DNA from 3 places in the Actinosynnema sp. CS-041913 genome. Region 2 is predicted to be linked to each of the others. Evidence: riboswitches for the same ligand, from Rfam matches in the RefSeq annotation. Region 2 holds a riboswitch; each other region holds the start of a gene.

Region 1 (4,266 bases), 3.5 Mb from region 2:
GTGCTGGTCGACGCCTTGGCGAGCCAGGGCGTGCTGGTGCTGCGCACAGATCGGGACGGTGACACCGCCGTCTTACCAGGTCCGGAGGGGCCTCGGGTCGTCCGTCGGGGCGATCCGCTGAAGAACAGCCGTTGAACACACCGAAAGGGAGAGAACCAATGAGCAACGACGACACGTGGATCCGACTGCACACCGGCTGGGCGCCGCGCGAGGTGGGTTGGGCGTTGTGGCAGCCCGGCTACGTCGCCCATCCCTGGCCGCGCGACGAACTGCGGCCCGCGTTCACCTTCTACCTCTGCCAGGACATCAGTGCGGGCGGACGGGCGATCGTGGCGCGGGCGACGGTCACGAACTACGTCCGCACCATGGAGGTGAAGTCGCCCGAGGAGGCTTATCAGCAGATCGCCGACACCTTGTTCGACGACGACCTGACCATCCCGCCGGAAGACTGGCGCGCCAATCGGTACAACGGGCACAAGTCCGCCGCGCCGTGGCCACAACAGCTCACGGCCTGGCGGGCCGAGACCGAGGAGGTCGGTCCCTATGTGCTGCCCGAGCTGAACTCGTTCCCGCGCAGTGGTTGGTTGCGCTCGTCCCGCATCGCCTTGTGATCACTGCCCATCCGCGTGATCACCGCGGAGCCTCGTGAGCGTGCCGGCCGGGTGACCGGCTCACCCGCCAACGGCCTTCGGCAGGCGGTCGTGGCGGATGAGCCGGTCGTGGGCCCCGGTCAGTCCTTGAGGGCGTTCAACACGGCCTCGGCGGACGGCGGCACGTTGGCGCGGGGGCCGACGCGGTCGCCTAGGGCGTCGAGGGTCTTGAGGCCGTCACCGGTGATCAGCAGCACGGTCTCGGCGTCGGGGTCCAACTGGCCGGTCTCGATGAGCTTCTTCGCCGTCGCCACGGTGACGCCGCCGGCGGTCTCGGCGAAGATGCCCTCGGTGCGGGCGAGCAGGCGGATGCCTTCGACGACTTCCTCGTCGGTGACGTCCTCGATCGCGCCGCCGGTGCGGCGGACGGCGTCGAGCACGTAGGGGCCGTCGGCGGGGGCGCCGATCGCCAGCGAGCGGGCGATCGTGTCGGGGCGGACCGGGGAGACCACGTCGTGGCCTTCCTTGAACGCCGCCGACACCGGGGAGCAGCCGGTGGCCTGGGCGCCGAACACCTTGTACGGGGTGGCGTCGACCAGGCCGAGTTCGCCGAACTCGCGGAAGGCCTTGTCGACCTTGGTCAGTTGCGAGCCGGACGCGATGGGCACCACGATCTGGTCGGGCAGCCGCCAGCCCAGTTGCTCGGCCACCTCGTAGCCCAGGGTCTTGGAGCCCTCGGCGTAGTAGGGGCGGACGTTGACGTTGACGAACGCCCAGTCCTCGTGTTCGGCGGCCAGCTCCTGTGCCAGGCGGTTCACGTCGTCGTAGTTGCCGTCGACGGTGATCAGGTTGCCGCCGTAGACGGCGGTCATGAGGATCTTGGCCTGTTCGAGGGAGGAGGGGACCAGCACGACCGACTGCCAGCCCGCGCGGGCCGCCGCAGCGGCGACGGCGTTGGCGAGGTTGCCGGTGGAGGGGCACGCGAGGACCTTGAAGCCCAGCTCGCGGGCTGCCGCGAGGGCGACGCCGACGACGCGGTCCTTGAACGAGTGGGTGGGGTTGCCGGTGTCGTCCTTGACCCAGACCTTGCGCACGCCCAGTGCCTTGGCGAGGCGGTCGGCCTCGACGAGGCGGGTGTGGCCGGGGTTGGTGTTGGGGTGCGACTCGACGTTCGAGGGCACCGGGAGCAGGCCGCGGTAGCGCCAGATCGACCGGGGGCCCGCCTCGATGTCCTCGCGGCGGACGCGGCCGAAGTCGTAGGCGACTTCCAGCGGCCCGAAACACTCGAGACAGGCGTATTCCGGGGCGAGTGGGGTCTCGTGGCCGCACTCACGACACGACAGGGCGCGAGCCGGACCGAGGTTGAAGGAGGTGGTGGCCGAGGGCGCACTCACAGCAGTCATCGCGAGGTATCTCCTCATCTTTCCCGCGTCGCGGGTCGGAATTGGCACCATGGTCGCCAGCGGATGCTGTGCGACAGGTTGCCGGGGCTTCTTCGGGCCGATCCCTCTGCCCCTCTGGATGAGCGGTATTCGGTTGTGACTCGAACTTACGGCACGATCTCGACCCGCAGCCAGATGCGTCCACCATCCGGACGCTGTCGGCGGCGTGGGAGGATCGGTGTCGTGAGCGCGTCCGCAGTCACTCCAGACTCCGTACAACTGGTCGTCGGCGAGGAGGAGTTGCTGGTCGAGCGCGCTGTGCGCAGGGCGCTGGACGTGGCTCGCGAAGCCGATTCGCAGGCCGACCTGACTCGGGTCAAAGTGACTGACCTCACCCCGCCTGAGCTGGCCGAACTGGTGAGCCCGTCGCTGTTCGCCGAGGGGCGGGTGGTCGCTCTGGAGGCGGCGCAGGACATCGGCAAGGAGATCGCCGAGGCCGTCATCGCCTATGCCAAGGCGCCTGCCGACGGGGTGACGCTCGTCGTCATCCACAGCGGTGGCGGGCGGAGCAAAGCGGCCAAGGAACTTCCTACGGCATTGCGCAAGGCGGGGGCCTCGGTGATCGAGTGCCCGAAGCTGACGAAGCAGGCGGACCGTGAGGCGTTCGTCCGCAACGAGATCCGCTCGGCGGGCGGCAAGGCCGACGCGGAGGCGGTGGGTGCGCTGATCGAGGCGGTCGGGTCGGACCTGAGGGAACTCGCGGCGGCGGCGTCCCAACTGGTCTCCGACACGGGTGGCAAGGTCGACGCGGACGCTGTCCACCGCTACCACCGCGGGCGGGCCGAGGTGACCGGCTTCGCGGTGGCCGAGAAGGCGGTGATGGGCGACCGGGCCGGGGCGTTGGAGGCGTTGCGCTGGGCGCTTCAGCTCGGCGTGCCGCACGTGCTGGTGGCGGACGCGCTGGCCGACGCGGTGCGGACCATCGCACGGGTGTCGGCGGTGGGGCGGGGCGACCCGTTCAAGCTGGCCGGCGAACTCGGCATGCCGCCGTGGAAGGTGAAGAAGGCGCAGGGGCAGGCCCGGGGCTGGGAGGGCGATGGCCTGGCGGCGGTGATGTCCGTGGTCGCGGATCTGAACGCCGACGTCAAGGGTGCCGCGGCGGACTCCGGCTACGCGTTGGAGCGGGCGGTTTTGAAGATCGTCGCTGCTCACGGTCGTCGCTGACGTTCCGTCGCGACGTTTGTCGTTCGCGCTCGCGGTCTGTGTTGGGGCGCTGCCCGAATGGGTCGGCGTCCGAAAAAGGTTGGCGTCCGAGCGCGACAACGCTCAGGGGCGACGGTGCCTGAACGCGACAGCGCCGCCCCCTCGGGTGAGGGAGCGGCGCTGTCGGAAGTCCAGACTCAGATCTGGTTGGCGCGCCTGGCCAGCGCCGACTTCTTGTTGGCGGCCTGGTTGGCGTGGATCACGCCCTTGGTGACCGCCTTGTCGAGCTTGCGGGAGGCCTCGCGGGCGAGGGCGGTGGCCTTTTCCTTGTCGCCGGCCTCGGCGGCCTCACGGAACTTGCGGATGGCGGTCTTGAGGGACGACTTGACGGCCTTGTTGCGCAGGCGCGCCTTCTCGTTCGTCTTGATCCGCTTCAACTGGGACTTGATGTTCGCCACGCGAAAGCCACCTTTTCCTTGGTCTCGGAGTCGTACCGCGCTGTGTGACCGGCCCCACCTGACGGTGGGTTTCCTCCATAGCGGAATGCCGCGCGGGTACGGCAGAGAAGGGTATCAGGGCGGCTCATCCGACCGTGAACCCGGTGCTCACGCTCGCCCGCCGCCGGCTCGTGACAGAGCCTTGTGCGGTCGCGTCGGCGTGGTGAACGTCGCGTTAAACAGTACGCGTGTCCGATTAAGCTGAACGGGTGATGACCGCTCTCGACTGGCCGGGCTTCGGCCAGGTCACCCTCGCCGGCCTGCTGTTCCTCTGCCTCGCCGCCGCGCTCGCCGGAGCGGTTGACGCCGTGGTGGGTGGGGGAGGGTTGATCCAGTTGCCCGCGTTGCTCCTCGTCGGGCCCGGTGGGCAGCCGTTGTACGCGCTGGCCACCAACAAGGTGGCGTCGGTGATCGGCACGGCCTCCGCGGTCACCACCTACGCGCGGCAGACCAAGATCGACTGGCCGGCAGCGCTGCCGATGGCCTTCGCGGCGTTCGGTGGGGCGGTGGGTGGCGCGGCGTTCGCCGGGGCCCTCCAGCCCGGTGTGCTCAACGGGGTCGTGCTGGTCGCGCTGGTCGGCGTCGGGCTCTACA
Region 2 (4,266 bases):
CCCGTGCCTGACGTCTTCCGGCTGGACGTCCGGGTGAAGCCGGGCGCGAAGCGGGACGCCGTGGGCGGCCGGTGGAACGGGACGGCGCTGGTCGTCGCGGTCGCCGCCCCCGCCGTGGAGGGCAAGGCGAACGAGGCCGTGCGCAAGGCGCTGGCCGAGGCGTTCGGCGTGCGCAGGCAGGACGTCCGAGTGGTGCGCGGCGAACGCGGCCGGGACAAGGTCGTGCAGGTCGACCCGGCCCCGCCGGACGCGCGGGAAAGGCTGGCACGCCTGCTGGACGGCTAGCGCCCGCCCGGCCTCCGCGGTCCGATGTGGACGGTCGGTGCCGGGCCGCCGCGACGGGCCGGGCGGCGGTGTGACGATTGCCGGATTAGTCCAAATCGGTGTCACCAGGGAGAATGACCTCCACCGAGTGAACAACAGGAGGTCGAGTGGGTGGTGTGACTGCCGTTCTCGGCATCGGCGCCGCGGTTCTGCTGGTCTCCGTCATCGCGGTGCGGGTGTCGATCAAGCTGGGTCTGCCCTCGCTCCTGTTGTACCTGGGCATCGGCGTGCTGCTCGGCGAAGCGGTGGTCGGCATCCAGTTCGAGGACGCCGACCTGACCCGTTCGCTGGGCACGGCGGCGCTCGTGCTGATCCTCACCGAGGGCGGTCTGACGACCCGCTGGTCGTCGGTGAAACCGGCGCTGGGCCTGGGCATCGCACTGTCCACAGTGTCCGTGGCGGTCAGCATCGGCGTCACCGGCCTGGCGCTGCACCACCTGCTGGGCCTGGACTGGCGCACCGCCCTGCTGTGGGGCGCGGTGCTGTCGTCCACCGACGCGGCGGCGGTGTTCAGCGTGCTGCGCGGGGTCGGGGTGGGCAAGCGGCTGATCGGTCCGCTGGAGCTGGAGTCCGGCATCAACGACGCCCCGGTGTACATCGCGGTCGTGCTGCTCGCCTCGCCCGACCCGGTGACCTGGACCGCGCCGCTGCTGATGGGGTACGAGCTGGTCGCGGGCGCGGCGATCGGCATCGCGCTCGGGTGGCTCGGCGGCGTCGGGCTGCGGCGGGCGGCGCTGCCGTCGACGGGCCTGTACCCGCTGGCCACGGTCGCGGTCTGCCTGCTGGCCTACACGGTGGGCGACCTCGCGCACGCGTCCGGCTTCCTCGCCGTGTACATCGCCGCGCTGGTCCTGGGCAACGCCCGGCTGCCGCACCGGTCGGACACGCTGTCGTTCGCCGAGGGCCTGGGCTGGATCGCGCAGATCGGGCTGTTCGTGCTGCTCGGCCTGTACGCCTCGCCGGGCCGGCTGCTGGAGGCGCTGGTGCCGGCGCTGGTGGCGGGCGCGGTGCTGGTGCTGCTCGCCCGGCCGCTGTCGGTGGTGGTCGCCGCGCTGCCGTTCCGCGTGCCGTGGCGCGAGCAGGTGTTCATCTCGTGGTCGGGGCTGCGCGGCGCGGTGCCGATCGTGTTCGCCCTCATCCCGCTCATCCAGCAGGTGCCCGGCGCGCAGCAGCTCGTGGACGCGGTGTTCGTGCTGGTCATCGTGCTGACCGTGGTGCAGGGCACCTCATTGCCGTGGCTGGCCCGGTGGCTGAAGCTGGTGCGGTCGGGGGAGGCCACGGAGGTCGAGGTCGACTCCTCGGCGCTGGACGAGCTGGGCGCGGAGCTGCTCCAGGTCCGCATCCAGGGCGGGTCCAAGCTGCACGGGGTGTACCTGTCCGAGCTGCGGCTGCCGCCGGGGGCGTCGGTGAGCCTCGTGGTGCGCGCCGACCAGGGGTTCACGCCGGAGCCGACCACCCGGTTGCAGGAGCACGACCAGTTGCTGGTGGTGTGCACCGAGACCGCCCGGACGGCGACCGAGCGCCGCATCCGCGCGGTCGACCGGGCCGGGCGGTTCGCGCGTTGGAAGGGCGATGCCGGGCTGCCGTGATCCGAGCGGCCGGGCCGGGCGGTTCGCGCTGAAGGGCGATGCCGGGCTGCCGTGACGCTCCCAGAATGTGAACGCCGCTCGACCCGGCGGCCGGATGTCGGCTAGCGTCGGCGGCGAGGTCATGAGTGCCAGCGCGAAGCTCGGGCTAGCTGGCCGGCAACCCTCCTACCGCGGTGGGGTGCCCCCGATGAGGACCTGGCCTGGCGCGCAGGGCGTCGGGCAAGCGCGGGCCTCCCATGCCACGGAGTCCGCCGGACCCGTCGGAGGGTTGCCGTGACTGTCGCAGTTCCCGGATCGATCGCCGCTCTGCCCCGTGTCGTCGGCGCCGCGCTGCGCGTGCCGCTGGTCACCGGGGAGCGCGTCGAGTACGCGAACCTCGACCACGCCGCCAGCGCGCCCTGCCTGGAGCAGGTGCGGGACGCCGTGAACGAGCTGCTGCCCTGGTACGCGAGCGTGCACCGGGGCGCGGGCTTCGCGTCCCGGGTGTCCACCCGCGTCTACGAGCAGGCGCGTGACTCGGTGCGCCGGTTCCTCGGCGCGCGGCCGAGTGACACCGTGGTGTTCACCCGCAACACGACCGACTCGCTGAACCTGCTGGCCCGCAGCCTGCCGCGGCGCACGTCCGTGGTGTTGTTCGACACCGAGCACCACGCCGCGCTGCTGCCGTGGCGCGGGCCGAACGTGCGGCGGCTGCGCACGCCCGCGACGCCCGCCGCGGCGGTGCTGGAGCTGGACCGCGCGCTGCGCGCCACGCCGGAGGGCCCTCGGCTGGTCGTGGTGACCGGCGCGTCGAACGTGACCGGCGAGGTGTGGCCGGTGGCGGAGCTGGCGGCGGTGGCCCGGCGGCACGGCGCGCGGATCGCGCTGGACGCGGCCCAGCTCGCCCCGCACCGGCCGGTGGACCTGCGGGCGCTGGACGTGGACTACGCGGTGCTGTCCGGGCACAAGGTCTACGCCCCGTTCGGGGCCGGTGTGCTGGTGGGGCGGGCGGACTGGTTGCAGGCCGCCGACCCGTACCTGGTCGGCGGCGGCGCGACGGCACGGGTCACCGACCACGGCGACCGGCTGGGCGTGGCGTGGTCGGCGGTGCCCGAGCGGCACGAGGCCGGGTCGCCGAACGTGGTGGGCGTGCACGCCCTCGCGGTGGCGTGCGACGTGCTGGGGCGGCACTGGGAGCAGACCGTCGCGCACGAGCGGGAGCTGCTGTCCCGGCTCCGGGCCGGCCTCGCGACCGTTCCCGGTGTGCGGGAGCTGGCGTTGTTCGGCTCCGCGCACGACCGGGTGGGCGTGGTGAGCTTCGTGGTCGGCGGCCAGGACGCCGGGTTCCTGGCGGCGGCGCTGTCCGCCGAGCACGGCATCGGGGTGCGGGACGGGGCGTTCTGCGCGCACGTGGCCGTGCACCGGCTCGCCGAAGGCGACCGGGCGCTGCGCGCGTCGCTGGGGCTGGGCACGACGGTCGGGCACGTGGACCGGCTCGTGGCGGCTCTGCGGTCGCTCGTGGTCGAGGGTCCGCGGTCGGATTACCGGATCGTCGACGGCCGCTGGGAGCCGGTGGACGACGACCGGGCGCTCCCGCCGTTCCTGCGCTGACGCGATGCTGGACAATGGCCCGGTGAGCACAGAGTCCAACACCGGGCCGAACAGCGAGTCGGGCGTCGAGCCGGACGTCCCGACCGACGCCGGAGCCGGGCAGCCGCTGCCGAAGCGCCGGGTGGCGCTGCTGGCGGTGATCGCGCCGGTGGTGTTGGCGCTGGACCTGGTGACCAAGATCGTCGCCGTGGCGACGCTGGAGGGCGAGGAGCCGGTCGAGCTGTTCGGCGGCCTCGTGTACCTGTCGTTCCTGCGCAACTCGGGCGCGGCGTTCGGCCTGGCGTCGGGCTGGACGGTGATCCTCGCGCTGGTCGCGTGCGGCGTGGTCGGGTTCATCCTGTGGATCGCCCGCAAGCTCCGGTCGGTCGGCTGGGCCATCGGCCTGGGCCTGGTGCTGGGCGGCGCGCTGGGCAACCTGGTGGACCGGCTGTTCCGCGGTCCCGGACCGCTGCGCGGGCACGTCGTGGACTTCATCTCGGTCGTCGAGCCCTACGGCGCGTTCTTCCCGGCGTTCAACATCGCCGACTCCGCGATCTGCGTCGGCGGCGGGGTGATCGTGCTGATGGCGATCCTCCAGCGCGACTACGACGGCACGCGGGTGGACAAGAAGTCCGCGGGGAAGGGCGCATGAGCGGCTACCGGACGCTGCCCGTGCCCGACGGCCTGGACGGGATGCGGGTGGACGCCGGGCTCGCGAAGCTGCTCGGCCTGTCCCGGACGGTGGTGGCGTCGCTCACCGAGTCCGGCGCGGTCGTGCTGGACG
Region 3 (4,266 bases), 2.7 Mb from region 2:
CACGAACTCCAGGTTCTTCGGGTTCTCCGCGATGTCCCGGATCGTCGCGGTCTGCTCCGCGCCGGCCTTGAGCTTGATCAGCCCGTTCTCCTGCAGCAGGCGCAGGCCGCGGGCCTCGTTCGTCGCGTCGTTCGCCACCGCGACCTTCGCGCCGGACGGCAGGTCGGTCAGCTTCTTGTGCTTGTTCGAGTACACGCCCAGCGGCTCCAGGTGGACCGGGCCGATCCACTCCAGCGTCGCGCCGCTCTCCGCCTTGAACGTCTCCAGGTACGGCACGGTCTGGAAGTAGTTCGCATCGAGCGAGCCGTCCACCAGCGCGGTGTTCGGCTGGACGTAGTCGGTGAACTCCACGACCTCGATCTTCAGGCCCTTCTCCGCGGCGAGGTTCTCCGCCACGTACTTCAGCACCTGGGCGTGCGGGACGGGGCTGACGCCCACCTTGAGGGCCGCGTTCGGGTCCGACGCGGCGCCCCCGGTCTGGCCGCTTCCGCAGCCGACCGCGGTCAGCAGCACGGCGACGAGGGCAGCACGAATACGCATGGGATTTCCTTAATAGAGAACGAGGTCACACAGAGGCGTGCCGACGGCGGTCCACGCCGCGCGCGACACGGTTCGAGATGAATTGGATCAACGTCGCGATGACCGCCAGGGCGACGACCGTGGCCCACAGGTAGCGGTCGTTGAAGCGCTGGTAGCCCATCCGCACGGCCAGGTCGCCGAGGCCGCCGCCGCCCACCACGCCCGCCATGGCGGAGTACCCGAGCAGGGCGATCGCGGTGACGCCGATCGCGTTGACCAACGCGGGCAGCGACTCGCGGAGCAGGACGCTGCGCACGATGCGCACCGTGGAGGCGCCGGTGGTGACCGCCGCCTCGACCACGGAGACGTGCACTTCCGACAGGACGTTCTGCACGAGCCTGCCGACGAACGGGATGGCGCCGACCGCCAGCGGCACGATGGCCGCGGTCGGTCCGGTGCTCGTGCCGAGCAGCAGCCTGGTCAGCGCGGTCAGCACGACCAGCAGGACCAGGAACGGCATGGAACGGCCGAGGTCGACCACGAAACCGAGCAGTTTGTGCGCCACGGGCCTGGGCCGCAGCCCACCGGGTGCGGTGAGCTGCAGCCAGACGCCGAGGGGAATGCCGAGCAGCACAGCGATCAGGGTGGAGACGCCCACCATGTACAAGGTCTGGCCGGTGGAGACCAGCAAGTCCTCGAACACGATGGACCAGGGTGTGGCAGACCTCACGCAGCTACTCCTTGAGGACCCGCAGGCGTCCGGCGCACCGCGCCACCCGCCTCCGAGATCCACTCCAACGCCGAATCCGCGCGCTCGCCGGTCAACCCGACGCGGAACCGCGCCACCGGGGTCTCGCCGAGTCGCGTCAAACCGCCGCCCAACAGGTTGAGTTCCACGCCGAACCGGCTGGTCGCCTCCGGCAGCAGCGCGCCGACCGCGGCGAACCCGACCAGCACCACGTCGGCGACCCGGTCGAACGAGGCGTCCACCGCCGGGTTCTGGTCCACGGCGGGCAGCAGCGAGGCGGCCGTGCGCGAGGACGCGTCGGCGACCAGGTCCAGCACCTTGCCGTGCTCGACCACGCGCCCGCCGTCCAGCACCGCCACGTCGTCGCAGATCTTCCGGACCACGCCCATGTCGTGCGTGACCACGAGCACCGTCACCCCCAGCTCGGCCCGCGCGCGGTCCAGCACGGTGAGCACCGAGCCGGTCGTGTCGGGGTCCAGGGCGGAGGTCGGCTCGTCGGCCAGCAGCACGGACGGGCTGGCCGCGAGGGCCCGCGCCACGGCGATCCGCTGGCGCTGGCCGCCGGACAACTGGTCGGGGTACGAGCCGGCCTTGTCGGTCAGGCCGACCAGGTCGAGCAGCTCGGCCACGCGGGTGCGCCGCTGCGGTCCGGGCACGCCCGCCGACTCCAGCGGCAGCGCCACGTTGCCCGCGGCGGTGCGCTGGCGCAGCAGCGAATCCCCTTGCGGGACAACGCCGATCTGCCGGCGGGCAGCCCGCAGCGCGGGACCGCCGAGGGACACCAGGTCGGTGCCGTCGACCCGGATCGCGCCGCTGTCGGGCCGCTCCAAGAGGGCCACGCACCGGGCCAGCGTGGACTTGCCCGCCCCGCTGGGGCCGACGACGCCGAGGACGGTGCCCGCGGCGACGTCCAGGTTCACGCCGTCCAGCGCGCGAACCTGACCGGTACTCCCGGGAAAGGTCTTGGTGAGGTTCTCAACAGTGATCACGTTTCGCTCCACGACTGCACGCGGCAGCGCACGCTCATGGCGTGCGCGTCCGAAAGCCAGCTCAAGAAAGGTGTCCGAGAGGACGGCGAGGACTCGAAGATGCGCCTAGGCGAGCGTTAGCTGCGACAGCCCGATACGGTGCGGCGGCCGTGGTCGACGACTCGCCTGCGTGTGAGCAGCATCCTGGGCACGTGATCCTCCATCGATCCTGGCTGAAGCACCTGCCTCCATGGGGAGGTGGTTGCTGCGGCGTCGTAGAGCCAGGTCTCTCGGCCGCTCGGGATGGCAGCACGAGTACACCTGACGCACCGGCTTGAACGCAAGCCCGCATAAGGATCGTTCGTCAAATCACACTTTCGGCCGAAAGATCATCGGCCGTTACGGCGAGGAAGCCTCAGCTATCCGGACGAATTCTCCGACGCCCAGTTGCTCCCCCCGAGCGCCCGGATCCACCCCTGCCTGCACCAACAGCCGCTCCGCCGCCGCGGCCGAGCCGGCCCACCCGGCCAGCGCGCCGCGCAAGGTCTTGCGGCGCTGCGCGAAAGCCGCGTCCACCAAGGAGAACAGCACCTTCCGGTCCACTGTGGACAGCGGCGCGTGGCGGGTGAACGCGACCAGCGCGGAGTCCACGTTCGGCACCGGCCAGAACACCGACCGGGACACCGGCCCGGCCCGGCGGGCGTCGGCGTACCAGGCGAGCTTCACGCTCGGCACCCCGTAGACCTTGCTGCCCGGCCCGGCGGCCATCCGGTCCGCCACCTCGGACTGCACCATCACCAGGCCGGTGCGCAGCGACGGCAGCTCGGCCAGCAGGTGCAGCACCACCGGCACGGCCACGTTGTACGGGAGGTTCGCGACCAACGCGGTCGGCGGCGTCGGGAACCGGTCGGCCGTGACGCGCATCGCGTCGGCTTCGACCACGGTCAGCCGGGACACGAGGTCCGGCGCACGCTCCCCGACGGTCCGCGGCAACTTCCCCGCCAGCACCGGGTCGATCTCGACGGCCACCAGCTCCCGACACGACGGCAGCAGCGCCAGGGTGAGCGATCCGAGGCCCGGTCCGACCTCCAGCACCACGTCGTCGGGCGTCAAGTCTGCTGCGGACACGATCTTGCGCACCGTGTTGGGGTCGTGCACGAAGTTCTGCCCCAACTTCTTGGTGGGGCGGATATCCAACTCGGCGGCCAGCCGACGGACATCGGCCGGGCCCAGGAGCGCACTCCCAGGCCCGGCCGACGACGAAGCTTCAGTCACAGTGAGAAGTTACGGCAGGCCTAGTTTTTGCTGGCAGTGGGGCCATGCGGAGTAGCCGCCGCGGGCGTCGCGGAGCTTCGTGGCCACCGCGATCTGCTGTTCACGAGTCGCCTGGTGCGGGTAGGCGGCGTACTGCGCGCCGCCATAGGCGTCCCAGGTGCCCTTGTTGAACTGGAGCCCGCCGTAGTAGCCGTTGCCGGTGTTGATGGCCCAGTTGCCGGTCGCCTCGCAGTGCGCCAGCCGGTCCCACACCTCGCCATCGGGCGGGAGCTTGGTGCCGACCTTGACCTTCTTGGCCTTCGGCTCCTTGGTGACCTTCGCGCCCAGCTTCTCGCGGTCGGTCTCCTTGCCGTTCTTGATGGTCACGCGGTAGGTGACGATCTGCTCGCCGGGCTCGCCCGCCTCGACGACCTCTTTCTGGCCCTTCATCATCGAGTCGTCCCGGATCTCCTCGACGGGCGGCTCGACGGCCTCCGTCGCGTTGATCACGGACACGCCCGTACGGCTGATGTGGACCTCGGCGCCGTTAGTGATGCGCAGGTCCGCGGCCGTTTCGAGCTTGTCGTCCGGCCCCAGCGCGAGGTTCTGCGCCTTCATCAGCTCGTCCACCGTCACGGCGGTCGTCTGGAGCTGCTTGGGCTCGTTGCCGCCGTCGTACAGCGTGATCGTCTTGAGGCTCTTGACCTCCAGCGCCAGCCCGCCGAGCGGGACGGCCATGCCGCGGTCGTGGGAGAGCCACGCTCCCTCGTCGCTCAC

What was found. Region 2 has a riboswitch for S-adenosylmethionine ahead of ACQPZF_RS32945 (aminotransferase class V-fold PLP-dependent enzyme). Riboswitches for the same ligand answer to the same signal wherever they lie in the genome.
Region 1: another riboswitch for S-adenosylmethionine. It lies ahead of thrC (threonine synthase); the one in region 2 lies ahead of ACQPZF_RS32945 (aminotransferase class V-fold PLP-dependent enzyme).
Region 3: another riboswitch for S-adenosylmethionine. It lies ahead of ACQPZF_RS03805 (methionine ABC transporter ATP-binding protein); the one in region 2 lies ahead of ACQPZF_RS32945 (aminotransferase class V-fold PLP-dependent enzyme).

The regions. Positions count from the first base shown of each region.
Region 1 is NZ_CP192037.1:1,591,275-1,595,540, forward strand. Features, by position in the region: gene ACQPZF_RS07800 (DNA internalization-related competence protein ComEC/Rec2) at 1-135, shown strand, start outside; gene ACQPZF_RS07805 (hypothetical protein) at 159-611, shown strand; gene thrC (threonine synthase) at 731-1,993, opposite strand; SAM riboswitch class I at 2,005-2,118, opposite strand; gene holA (DNA polymerase III subunit delta) at 2,216-3,196, shown strand; gene rpsT (30S ribosomal protein S20) at 3,373-3,633, opposite strand; gene ACQPZF_RS07825 (sulfite exporter TauE/SafE family protein) at 3,885-4,266, shown strand, end outside.
Region 2 is NZ_CP192037.1:7,355,576-7,359,841, reverse strand. Features, by position in the region: gene ACQPZF_RS32960 (TetR/AcrR family transcriptional regulator) at 1-11, shown strand, start outside; gene ACQPZF_RS32955 (DUF167 domain-containing protein) at 4-285, shown strand; gene ACQPZF_RS32950 (potassium/proton antiporter) at 432-1,913, shown strand; SAM riboswitch class IV at 2,031-2,145, shown strand; gene ACQPZF_RS32945 (aminotransferase class V-fold PLP-dependent enzyme) at 2,187-3,503, shown strand; gene lspA (signal peptidase II) at 3,508-4,134, shown strand; gene ACQPZF_RS32935 (RluA family pseudouridine synthase) at 4,131-4,266, shown strand, end outside.
Region 3 is NZ_CP192037.1:760,019-764,284, reverse strand. Features, by position in the region: gene ACQPZF_RS03815 (MetQ/NlpA family ABC transporter substrate-binding protein) at 1-540, opposite strand, end outside; gene ACQPZF_RS03810 (methionine ABC transporter permease) at 566-1,249, opposite strand; gene ACQPZF_RS03805 (methionine ABC transporter ATP-binding protein) at 1,246-2,256, opposite strand; SAM riboswitch class I at 2,453-2,545, opposite strand; gene rsmA (16S rRNA (adenine(1518)-N(6)/adenine(1519)-N(6))-dimethyltransferase RsmA) at 2,635-3,510, opposite strand; gene ACQPZF_RS03795 (transglycosylase family protein) at 3,520-4,266, opposite strand, start outside.